2 regions of the Allobosea sp. 10N428 genome follow, and region 2 is predicted to be linked to the other one. Evidence: riboswitches for the same ligand, from Rfam matches in the RefSeq annotation. Region 2 holds a riboswitch; the other holds the start of a gene.
What was found. A riboswitch is a leader RNA that binds a small molecule or an ion and turns the genes downstream of it on or off. The one in region 2 is predicted to bind cobalamin.

Region 1 (5,164 bases), on a different contig from region 2:
ATCGATCTCGAACGAGGTCGCATAGAGCGCCTTGAGATCGGCCGGGACGCGATCGATCTGGCTGACCTTGCCGTCGTAATATTTCAGGTCGGAGACCATGACCTCGTCCCAGAGCCCCCTCGCCTTCAGGTCGTGGACGAGCCCGGCATTCACCACGGTGAAGTCGCCCGACATGTTCGCCTTGACGTAAAGCTGGCTATAGGACGGCTCGATCGACTGCGAGACACCGACGATGTTGGAAATCGTCGCGGTCGGCGCGATCGCCATCGTGTTCGAGTTGCGCATGCCGGTGGTCTTCACCCGCTCGCGCAGGCCCTCCCAATCGAGGGTCGCGGAGCGATCCAGCTCGACATCGCCGTCGCGGGCCTCTGAGAGGATATCCAGCGAGTCGATCGGCAGGATGCCCTTCGACCAGAGCGAACCCTCGAAGCTCGGGTAGCGGCCGCGCTCGGCGGCGAGATCGACCGAGGCCGAGATCGCATGGAAGCTGATCGCCTCCATCGAAGAGTCAGCGAAAGCGACGGCATCCTCGGACGCTGCAGCTAAGCGCAGTGTCTGCAGCGCATCCTGGAAGCCCATGAGGCCCAGCCCGACCGGCCGATGGCGCAGGTTGGAGCGGCGCGCCTCGGGGATTGTGTAGAAATTGATGTCGACCACGTTGTCGAGCATCCGCATCGCGGTTGTCACCGTCCGAGCCAGCCGCGGCCGGTCGAGCCCCTCCGCCGTGACATGCGCGGCGAGGTTGACCGAGCCGAGATTACAGACCGCGACCTCGTCGGCCGAGGTGTTGAGCGTGATCTCGGTGCAGAGGTTCGAGGAATGCACCACCCCGGCATGCTGTTGCGGCGAGCGCAGGTTGCAGGCGTCCTTGAAGGTGATCCAGGGATGGCCGGTCTCGAACAGCATGGTCAGCATGCGCCGCCAGAGATCGACAGCCTTGATCTGCTTGAAGACCTTGATCTCGCCGCTGGCAGCCTTCGCCTCATAGGCCTCGTAAGCCGCCTTGAACGGCTTGCCATAGAGATCGTGCAGGTCAGGCACCTCATCCGGCGAGAACAGCGTCCAGTCACCGCCGGCCTCGACCCGCTGCATGAACAGGTCGGGAATCCAGTTCGCCGTGTTCATGTCGTGGGTCCGGCGGCGATCGTCGCCGGTGTTCTTCCGGAGATCGAGGAACTCCTCGATGTCGACATGCCAGGTCTCGAGATAGGCGCAGACCGCGCCCTTGCGCTTGCCGCCCTGGTTGACGGCGATGGCGGTGTCGTTGGCGACCTTCAGGAACGGCACCACGCCCTGGCTCTCGCCATTGGTGCCCTTGATATGGGCGCCCAAGCCCCGCACCGGCGTCCAGTCATTGCCGAGCCCGCCGGAATATTTGGCGAGCAGGGCGTTGTCCTTCACTGCCTTGAAGATACCGTCGAGATCGTCGGCGACCGTGGTCAGGAAGCAGGAGGAGAGCTGCGGACGCAGCGTGCCCGAGTTGAACAGCGTCGGCGTCGATGCCATGAAATCGAAGGATGAGAGCAGATCGTAGAACTCGATCGACCGCGCCTCGCGATCGATCTCGCGGATGGCGAGGCCCATGGCGACGCGCATGAAGAAGGCCTGCGGCAGCTCGAAGCGGTTGCCCCGGACATGCAGGAAATAGCGGTCGTAGAGCGTCTGGAAGCCGAGATAGTCGAACTGGAGATCGCGCTCGGGCTTCAGCGCAGCCGCGATGCGGGAAATGTCAAAACGGCCGAGCTCAGGATCGATCAGCTCGTTCTCGATGCCGGTCTTGAGATAAGCGGTGAAGTACTCGCCGTACCCGGCGGCCATCTCTTCCTGCGTCGCCTGCTCGGCACTGCCGCGGACGAAGCTCAGCGCCTCGCGGCGGAGCTTGTCGAGCAGGAGGCGGGCCGAGACCTTGGCGTAGTTCGGCTCGCTCTCGATCAAGGTGCGCGCGGCCAGGATCGGTGCCAGCGCGAGTTCGTCGAGCGAGATGCCGTCATAGAGGTTGCGGCGCGCTTCCGTCAGGATTGGCTCGGCCGAGACGCCGTCGAGACCCGCGCAGGCCTCGCGCACGACCTTCTCCAAGCGGGCAGCGTCGAGCGGGACGAGCGTCCCGTCGGCGAGCTTCATGTGCAGCAAGGGCGCCGCGGAGGCGACAGGCTGCGTCTCGGCAACCGCCCTTGCCCGCTCCCTGGCACGCTCCTCGCGATAAAGGACATACGCGCGAGCGACCTTGTGGTGCTCGCCGCGCATCAGCGCGAGCTCGACCTGATCCTGCACGTCCTCGATATGGAAGGTGCGGCCGGTGGCGGCGCGGCGGGTCAGTCCTGCAACGACCTGCTCGGTCATTTCCGCGACGGCTTCGTGGATACGACGCGAAGCGGCGGCGTTCGATCCCTCGACCGCCAGAAACGCCTTGGTCAGCGCGACCGAGATTTTCGAAGGGTCGAACGGCGTCACCGCGCCGTTGCGCCGGATGACTTGATATCCGGGTTCACTGCCGGGTGCCTTCCTCTCCGAAGGATTCACGGCAAGGGAAACGGCGGCAGGCCGTTCGGCTTCGAGAGAAAGAGACATCGGCATCAACCCCAAATGTTGGGGGCAAAGGCCAGAGCGGACGCTTGGAAAGGGCGCACGACCTCGAGGATCGTGACCTGCCAGCGCACCACCGGGACACCCCGCCCGTGGACGTTCATGGTGTCGCGGCAGGTCTCCTGGCTCGCGGGTCAGCGCTCTCGTCCCGTCTTCCCAAGACCTTGCGGTCTCAGTGACTCAATCGTGGACGCGAACTCGCCGCTTACAGTTGCGGGGGCAGCGCCGGTGTCTCACCGGGTTCCCTCTTAGCTCTCGATCTTGCGATTCGAGAGACCATCGACCACCAGATCTAGTGGTCAACGCCGTTCCGGTGTCAATAGGTCGCTATGCCCTTCATTCGCGCTTTCGATCATCGCCGCCTTCGGCCGGGAAGGCATACCACAGCGTCCAGTATGATGGGCTTTACACGGCATTGTACGGCACGAAGCCGTGCATGCGCTCGTCGATGGCGAGCGGCTTGCCGATCGGCGGGAAAGCCCGCTGCGGGCAGTTCGAGCGTTCGCAGACCTTGCAGCCGGCGCCGATCGGCGTCGCCGCGCTCGGGTCGCCCAGATCGAGCCCCTTCGAATAGACGAGGCGGCTCGCATGGCGGATATCGCAGCCAAGCCCGATCGAGAAGGTCTTGCCGATGTCGCCATAGCCGCCAACCGCATCGTTCACGGTGCGGGCGATCCAGAGATAGGTCCGCCCGTCCGGCATCTGCGCGGTCTGCGTCAGAATGCGCCCGGGCTGCGCGAAGGCTTCGTAGACGTTCCAGAGCGGACAAGTTCCGCCCACCCGCGAGAAGTGGAAATCGGTCGCGGATTGCCGCTTGGAGATATTGCCGGCCCGGTCGACCCGGACAAAAAAGAACGGCACGCCGGGCGCCCCCGGCCGCTGCAGCGACGACAGGCGGTGGCAGACGGATTCGAAGCCGACACCAAAACGCCGGGCGAGGCGGTCGATATCATAGCGCTCGGCCTCCGCTGCATCGAGGAAGGTGCGATAGGGCATGAGCAGCGCCGCGGCGAAATGATTGACGAGGCCAATGCGGGCGAGCGCGTGCACCTCCGCCGCCCCGGCCGCAGCCTCCTCGGCCAGCCGCCCTATCGCCTCCTCCATTTCCAGGAAGCCGATCTGCGTGGCTATCTGGAAGGCGCGCTGTCCGGGATCGAGGAGAGCCGAAAGGTGAAGTCGGCGCTCCTTCGGATCATAGCGCCGCTGGGCCTGCCCCGCCATGTCGTTGGAGAGTTGGATACGGACGCCATGCCGGCGATCGAGGCGGCGGGCTAACCCCTCCGCTACCTGCCCGACCTTCAAATCCGCCGTATCGAAGATGCGCTCCGCCGCTTCGTCGAGTTCGGAAAAATGATTGTGGTGCGCGTAGAAGAAGTCCCGCACCTGCTCATGCGGCATCAGCGCCCGGAAGGTCGCCTCGCCGCCGCTGCCGAGCCCGAGTTCCCCCGCCATCGCATCGGCCCGCTCCAGCGCGTTGCGGTAGCGCCGATGCAGGGCGACGACCGCCCGGCCGAGCGCGGGCATGTTCTCCACCACCTCGCGAATCTCGCTGACACTCACGGAATCGCCATTGGCCGGATCGGCGAAGACCTCGCGCAGGTCGGCGACCATCCGCGCCTCATCCCCTTCCGAGAAGAGCTGGACGTCGACGCCGAAGACCGCGTTGATCTTCAGCAGCACCTGGACGGTCAGCGGGCGCAGATTCTTCTCGATCTGGTTGAGATAGCTCGGCGACACCTCGAGCGCCTGGGCGAGCGCGAGCTGGGTCAAGCCGCGCTCTTCGCGCAGGCGCTTGAGGCGGACGCCCGCAAAGACCTTCTTCATAGGCAAGTTCCATTCGCAAAATTCGCAAACAGGTCCTATGCCGTTCGCATTATTTCACATTTTCAATCATTTTGCGCTGCAGCAATAGCGAATATTGTGTGAGTCATTCTTATCAAACGAGAGGGCTTTCGCAATGGATGTGATCGGTTTCGACCCAGTCGCCGGACATCGCGGGACGAACACCGCCGCCAAGGCGCAGGCGGCTCCCCGCAAAACCTATTCGGAACTGAGGGCCGAGCTTCTGGCCCGCTATCCCTCCGGCTTCGGCCCCGGCGGCGTCGCGGTGGATGATATCGTGCAGTTGCGGCAGCAGAACAGCTTCGACACGCATCTCGACATCGCCCGCGCCATGGCGAGCGTGGTTCGCCGCGACATGGCGATCTACGACGCCGACCCATCGCAATTCACGCAGTCGCTTGGCTGCTGGTCGGGATTCCACGCCCAGCAGATGATCAAGTCGGTCAAGCGGCTGCGGGGCACGGCCAAGGGCGCGTATGTCTATCTCTCCGGCTGGATGATTGCCGGCCTGCGCAACCGCTTCGGCCACCTGCCGGATCAGTCCATGCATGAGAAGACGGCGGTCGCCGACCTGATCGAGGAGATCTATGTCTCGCTGCGCCAGGCCGACGAGGTCGCGCTGAACGACCTGTTCCGTGCGCTGAAGACGGCGCGGGAGGCGGGCGACGCCAAGGCCGAGGCCGAGGCGATCGCGGCCATCGACACGTTCGAGACCCATGTCGTGCCGATCATCGCCGAT
Region 2 (5,164 bases):
ATGCTCGGGCGGGTTCGGCCGGTTCAGGAGCTTCTCCAGCGCCGGCACGAAATCATCGGCGACGGTGCAGCAGATGCAGCCATTCGGCAGCTCGACCACGTCCTCGTCGCTGCAGCCGGCGATGCCGCAACCCTTCAGGAACTCGCCGTCGAAGCCGAGATCGCCGAACTCGTTGACGAGCACGGCGAGCTTCTTGCCCTGCGCATTCTCGAGGAGATGGCGCACCAGCGTCGTCTTACCGGCGCCGAGGAAGCCGGTGATGATCGTGCAGGGCGTCTTGCCCAGGTTCGTGGTTTGCGGAGCGTTCATGATGTCATCCTTGCTGGCGCGCCGGCAAAGGCGGCACGCGTGCGACCACGCCCTTGCGGAAGGACTGCGGCCGCTCTTTCCAGGGAACGATGCCGTTGGCGCTGGCGGCATAGGCCTCCGCCGCGCCGACGATCTCGTCGAGATGGGTGTCGGTGTCGAGATCGCCGATCAGATAGGTCCATTTGCCATCGGCACTGAGCGCGATGGTGCAGGGCCGCTTGCAGACGGCGAGGCATTCGACAGGCAGCACCGGGATGGTGCTGCCCTTTGCTGCGAGTTGAGCGGTGAGACGCTCCGCGAGCGCCAGCCCCGGCTGGTCGTAACCCTCCGGGAGATCGGCGCGCGCCCGCCTGCAGGCCGTGCAGACATGGATAGTGAGGTCGCCCTCGGACATGACTTGCCTTTCGCGCGGAGCCGGAGGCTCCGCTGCCTTCAGCGCGCGAGCGCGGCGCGCCGGCTGGCCCAGGGCCAGAGCACGCCGACCATGAAGGCGGTGGCGAGCCAGAGCGCAGCCTGGATGCCGAGTGACAGAGCCGCGAAATGCGCCGCAACCTCGGCCGGCACCTTGCTCTCCGGCGCAGCCGGATGCGGGGCGCCGATCACATGCGGGAGCAGGATCACGACGACGGCCAGCAGCTTGAGCCAGGGCTGCTCGAAGCGCAGGAACAGGAAGAGCCCAAGCGCGGTGGCGATAGCGGTGACCAGCCACCAGAACTGCCGCTGCTCCAGCGCCGCGGAAGCCGCGCCCGGCAATTCCGGCGCGAGCCCCATCGCGGGGGCGAGCCCGAGCGCCAGGAAGCCGCAGGCGCCCCAGACCAGGGCGCTACGTTGGTCGATCGTATCGCCGGCCGCGATCATTCCCGCGAGCAGCAGCGCGGCGAAGCCGATTGCGGTCGCGATCGTCACTGCGCTGGTGAAGAGCGTGCGCTGGAGGCCGTCCTGCGGCTTCCATTCGGCATGGTCGTGGCCGGGCGCATCGCCAGCGGGGCCATGCGCGAGGATGATCTTCGCCTCGCCGTCGAAGGCCGCGAGCGTCGGCGCCTGCAGGTGCAACGCCGCCTCATAGGTCTCGGCCTTGAGGATCAGCGGGGTGGTGGTGACATGCTGGAGGGCGGCGACGATCAGCCCAGCCAGAAGCCCGGCCAGAATGCTGACCGTGAGAACACGCGTAACCATGGATGCTTTCCCTCAGTGGCAGGGGAAGGCGAGGCCGTGGCGGGTATCGTGCCCGGCGTTGTGAACGTTCGTCGAGGCCGCGAAGCCTGTCGTGTAGATCAGCGCGACGCCGATCACGAGCGCGGCGGCTGCTGCCTTGACGCGTTCCGAGACGCTGAGTTGGGTGGTGGAAACCGTAGCGGTGTTCATAGGGCTCTCCGTGGCCGCCCCGCCGGCAGCCGGTTGGATCGTTGCGGGTCGACGGCAGGTCTCCTGGCTCGCGGGTCTGATGTTCCCCACCGCCTTCCCGGAGCGAGCGCTCCAGTGGCCGATGGTGGGAAACACCCGCTTACAGTTGCGGGGGCAGCCGCGGTATCTCACCGCGTTCCCTTTTCACCTCCTTGCGGAGGCACCGTCATGGACCATCATTAGCTATCGGCGTGCCGCTGTGCAATGCAGTGCGCCGTGGCAGACACGTCATTCTCGGGCTTGACCCGAGAATCTCGTACAGGAAGAGGCTCGCCCTTTCGGATGGAGATGCTCGGGTCGAGCCCGAGCATGACGGCATAGGACTTTTCGATGGAATTGCCCCACCTCACCCTCGTCCTCGGCGGCGCCCGCTCCGGCAAGAGTCGCCATGCCGAGGCGCTGATCGAGGCTCGCCCGGCCCCCTGGACATATATCGCCACCGCCCAGGCCTATGACGACGAGATGCGGCAGCGCATCGCCGAGCATCGCGCACGCCGCCCGGAGGGCTGGCAGACCGTCGATGCGCCGCTCGATCTGGCCGAGGCCATTGCCGCCCAGCCGGCCGGCCGGCCCATCCTTGTCGATTGCCTGACGCTCTGGCTGACCAACCTCATCCTCGCCGAGCGCGATACGGTCGCGGCGCGCGAAGCCCTCATCGCCGCCTGCGAGCGCGCCTCCGCCCCGCTCGTCCTGGTCGGCAACGAGGTCGGCCTCGGCATCGTCCCGGAGAATGCGCTCGCCCGCCGCTTCCGCGACGAGGCTGGGCGGCTGCATCAGGCGCTTGCGGGGCGCGCCGGCCGCGTGGTCTTCATGGTCGCCGGATTGCCGATGCGAGTGAAATGATGACCGACACCGAAGACGCCGCCCGCCACAAGGCCAAGATGGAGAAGCGCAAGGCGGTGCAGGACGCCGAGGTCGCTTCCAAGACGGTCGAGAAGGGGCTGCTCATCGTCAACACCGGCCCCGGCAAGGGCAAGTCGACCGCAGCCTTCGGCCTGATCCTGCGCGCGCTCGGCCATGGCTGGCGCATCGGCGTGGTGCAGTTCATCAAGGGCGCCTGGTCGACCGGCGAGCGCAAGGCGCTCGAAGCCTTCGGCGATCAGGTCGCCTGGCACAGCATGGGCGAGGGCTTCACCTGGGAGACGCAGGACAAGGCCCGCGACATCGCTGCTGCCGAGCGCGCCTTCGCCAAGGCCAGGGAGCTGATGGCCGATCCCGAAATCCGGCTCGTGGTGCTCGATGAGCTCAATATCGCCCTGCGCTACGACTATCTGCCGCTCGCCGACGTCGTGGCGACGCTGGTCGCTCGCCGCGCCGACCTGCACGTCGTCGTCACCGGCCGCAATGCCAAGCCGGAGTTGATCGAGGCGGCCGACCTCGTCACCGAGATGACGTTGGTGAAGCACCACTTCGCCGCCGGCGTGAAGGCGCAGGAAGGCATCGAGTTTTAGGTCTCTCACTCCGCCCCATCTCGCGCGCCGATTGGCCCATGGCAGCGGCAGGCCGGGACACGGCGCGGGGTGGCGCAAGCCACCGTGGAGCCTGGATGCCGAGGCTGCGGCACATCTCCGCCTCCCGGTCCCGCACGAAACTTGCGTAGTCCCGCAGATGGACGCCATCGCTGAAGGCCGAGCGCGACCCCCGCATCTGCGCTGCAGTCTCGCGCCCAGCGACATGCCTGGTCCCGCCTTGCGGCGAGCACCTCAACCACTATCGAGGCCGAAAGCCAGCGGCGCTCCTCGTCAAACCTTAGCGGAAGCGCGGCGGCGCGATCGCATGCCCGAACCATTCGACGAACCCGATGACGTCGAAGACCGGCAGCCCGGTGGCAGCAGCGACCGCCGCCGAATGCGGCGGAAGATTCGTGCATTCGCAGAGGATCGCGCCGACATTCGGATGGCGGCGGACCAGAGCGCGGGCGGCTGTCACGACTTCTTCCTCGAGCTTTGCGACGTCGGACACGCCGCCGCGATTGCCATAGACCTGGCGGAACAGACTGTCCGGAGGCAGCCCCTCGATGGGAGTGTCGGGGCGCACCCCGACGGCGGCCAGATGGCGTGCCGTTAACGCCTCCGCTGCGAAGGTGAGGATGCCGACTTGCTGGCCGGCGGGCAGCATGGCCTCGATCAACGGTGCCTGCAGCAGGCTGCTCGTAGCGACGGGAACCGGGAGCGCGGCGGCCAGCTCTTGCTGCAGCAGCGCCAGAAAACCGCAGCTCGTGGCGATGCCGCGCACCCCGCAAGCGACGAGATCGAGGGCGGCGGCGATGAAGGGCTCGAGGAACTCTTCCGGGCGACCATGGACGATGGCCGCGGGATCGGCGCCGCGGACGACCCGGAACTCGACGGGGAAAGGCCAGGTGCGGCCGTTGCCGATATCGCCCGGCAGGCGTTGAAAATGGGTGTCGAGCATCAGGACCCCGATGCTCAGATCGTTCACAACCGCGCCCAGCCGTCCGGACCCAGAGCCGTTCATGGATGCACTCCCTGCAAAACGCGCCCGGAGACAGGTGCCGGCGTCTCGAAGAACCAGGCAAGGAAACGGTTTTCGCGCAGGAGATCTAGAGGGATGTCCTCCTGCGCAAGGAGGCCTTGGCGGCCTATTTGTCCGAGGCGCAACAGATCGAGCACCGCGGCGACATGGGAGGCAGCGGTGCGCCGCATGGCGCCGATCGCGGCTTCGCCGATCTCTATCGGCTCGACCTCGCGCAGGAAGTGTTCGTGGGGCGCACCATCCGCGTCGCGAGACGCTGCGGTGATCGAGATCAGCAGACGATCATCGGTGATCTCGGGCAGCGCGTTGAGGAAGAGATTGCGCAGCAGATAGACGCGGTCGCGCAATTTCAACTCGTCCAGCAGGAACGCCATCTGGTCGGCGTGCCCGGGATAGCGGATGGTATGCGAGGTCAGATTCCCCACCTTGCCGGCGAGGCGCTCGCGAAGCGTAGCCGGGATCGCGCCCGAGACGAAAACCTCGTAGTCGCGCGATCCAAGATGCAAGGGGCTGCAGCGGGACAGCGGCGCCAGCCCGGACTCGCGGCCGTCGAGGAGCGCAAGCGAGGCGCGCGTATATTCGCGCAGGGTGGCGTCGACATCCCAGACCAGCCCGTAGCCCAGGCGCCCGGCGGCCGTTCGCGGCAGAGCGCCGATCCGGACGTCGATATCCGGCAGGCCCGGGCAGCGCGAGGCGAGATCGAGAACCAGGCCCGAGACGAGCCCCGGCGAGATGCCGCATTGCGCGATGAAGCAGCCTGCGGCGGCGTTGGCCTCGCGCTGGACGGCTTCGAGCGCAGCTCCGTCATCGCCAAGGTCGAGATAGTGGCTTCCGCTGCGGCGGGCGGCCGCGGCCACCATGGGCATCGCCGAGGACGGCAATGCCGCGACCACGGCATCGGCCCCGGTCAGGAGCCGGTCGAGCTGGGCTGCGTTGGCCGGATCGGCTTCCGTCAGCG

Region 1: another riboswitch for cobalamin. It lies ahead of AC1DDA_RS20270 (ribonucleoside-diphosphate reductase subunit alpha); the one in region 2 lies ahead of AC1DDA_RS14260 (CbtB domain-containing protein).

The regions. Positions count from the first base shown of each region.
Region 1 is NZ_JBFTIC010000007.1:31,956-37,119, forward strand. Features, by position in the region: gene AC1DDA_RS20270 (ribonucleoside-diphosphate reductase subunit alpha) at 1-2,568, opposite strand, end outside; cobalamin riboswitch at 2,679-2,880, opposite strand; gene AC1DDA_RS20275 (short-chain fatty acyl-CoA regulator family protein) at 2,989-4,407, opposite strand; gene AC1DDA_RS20280 (isocitrate lyase) at 4,541-5,164, shown strand, end outside.
Region 2 is NZ_JBFTIC010000004.1:34,196-39,359, reverse strand. Features, by position in the region: gene cobW (cobalamin biosynthesis protein CobW) at 1-309, opposite strand, end outside; gene AC1DDA_RS14270 (DUF1636 family protein) at 314-703, opposite strand; gene AC1DDA_RS14265 (CbtA family protein) at 742-1,485, opposite strand; gene AC1DDA_RS14260 (CbtB domain-containing protein) at 1,498-1,674, opposite strand; cobalamin riboswitch at 1,711-1,896, opposite strand; gene cobU (bifunctional adenosylcobinamide kinase/adenosylcobinamide-phosphate guanylyltransferase) at 2,044-2,556, shown strand; gene cobO (cob(I)yrinic acid a,c-diamide adenosyltransferase) at 2,556-3,164, shown strand; gene AC1DDA_RS14245 (aspartate/glutamate racemase family protein) at 3,463-4,188, opposite strand; gene AC1DDA_RS14240 (saccharopine dehydrogenase family protein) at 4,185-5,164, opposite strand, start outside.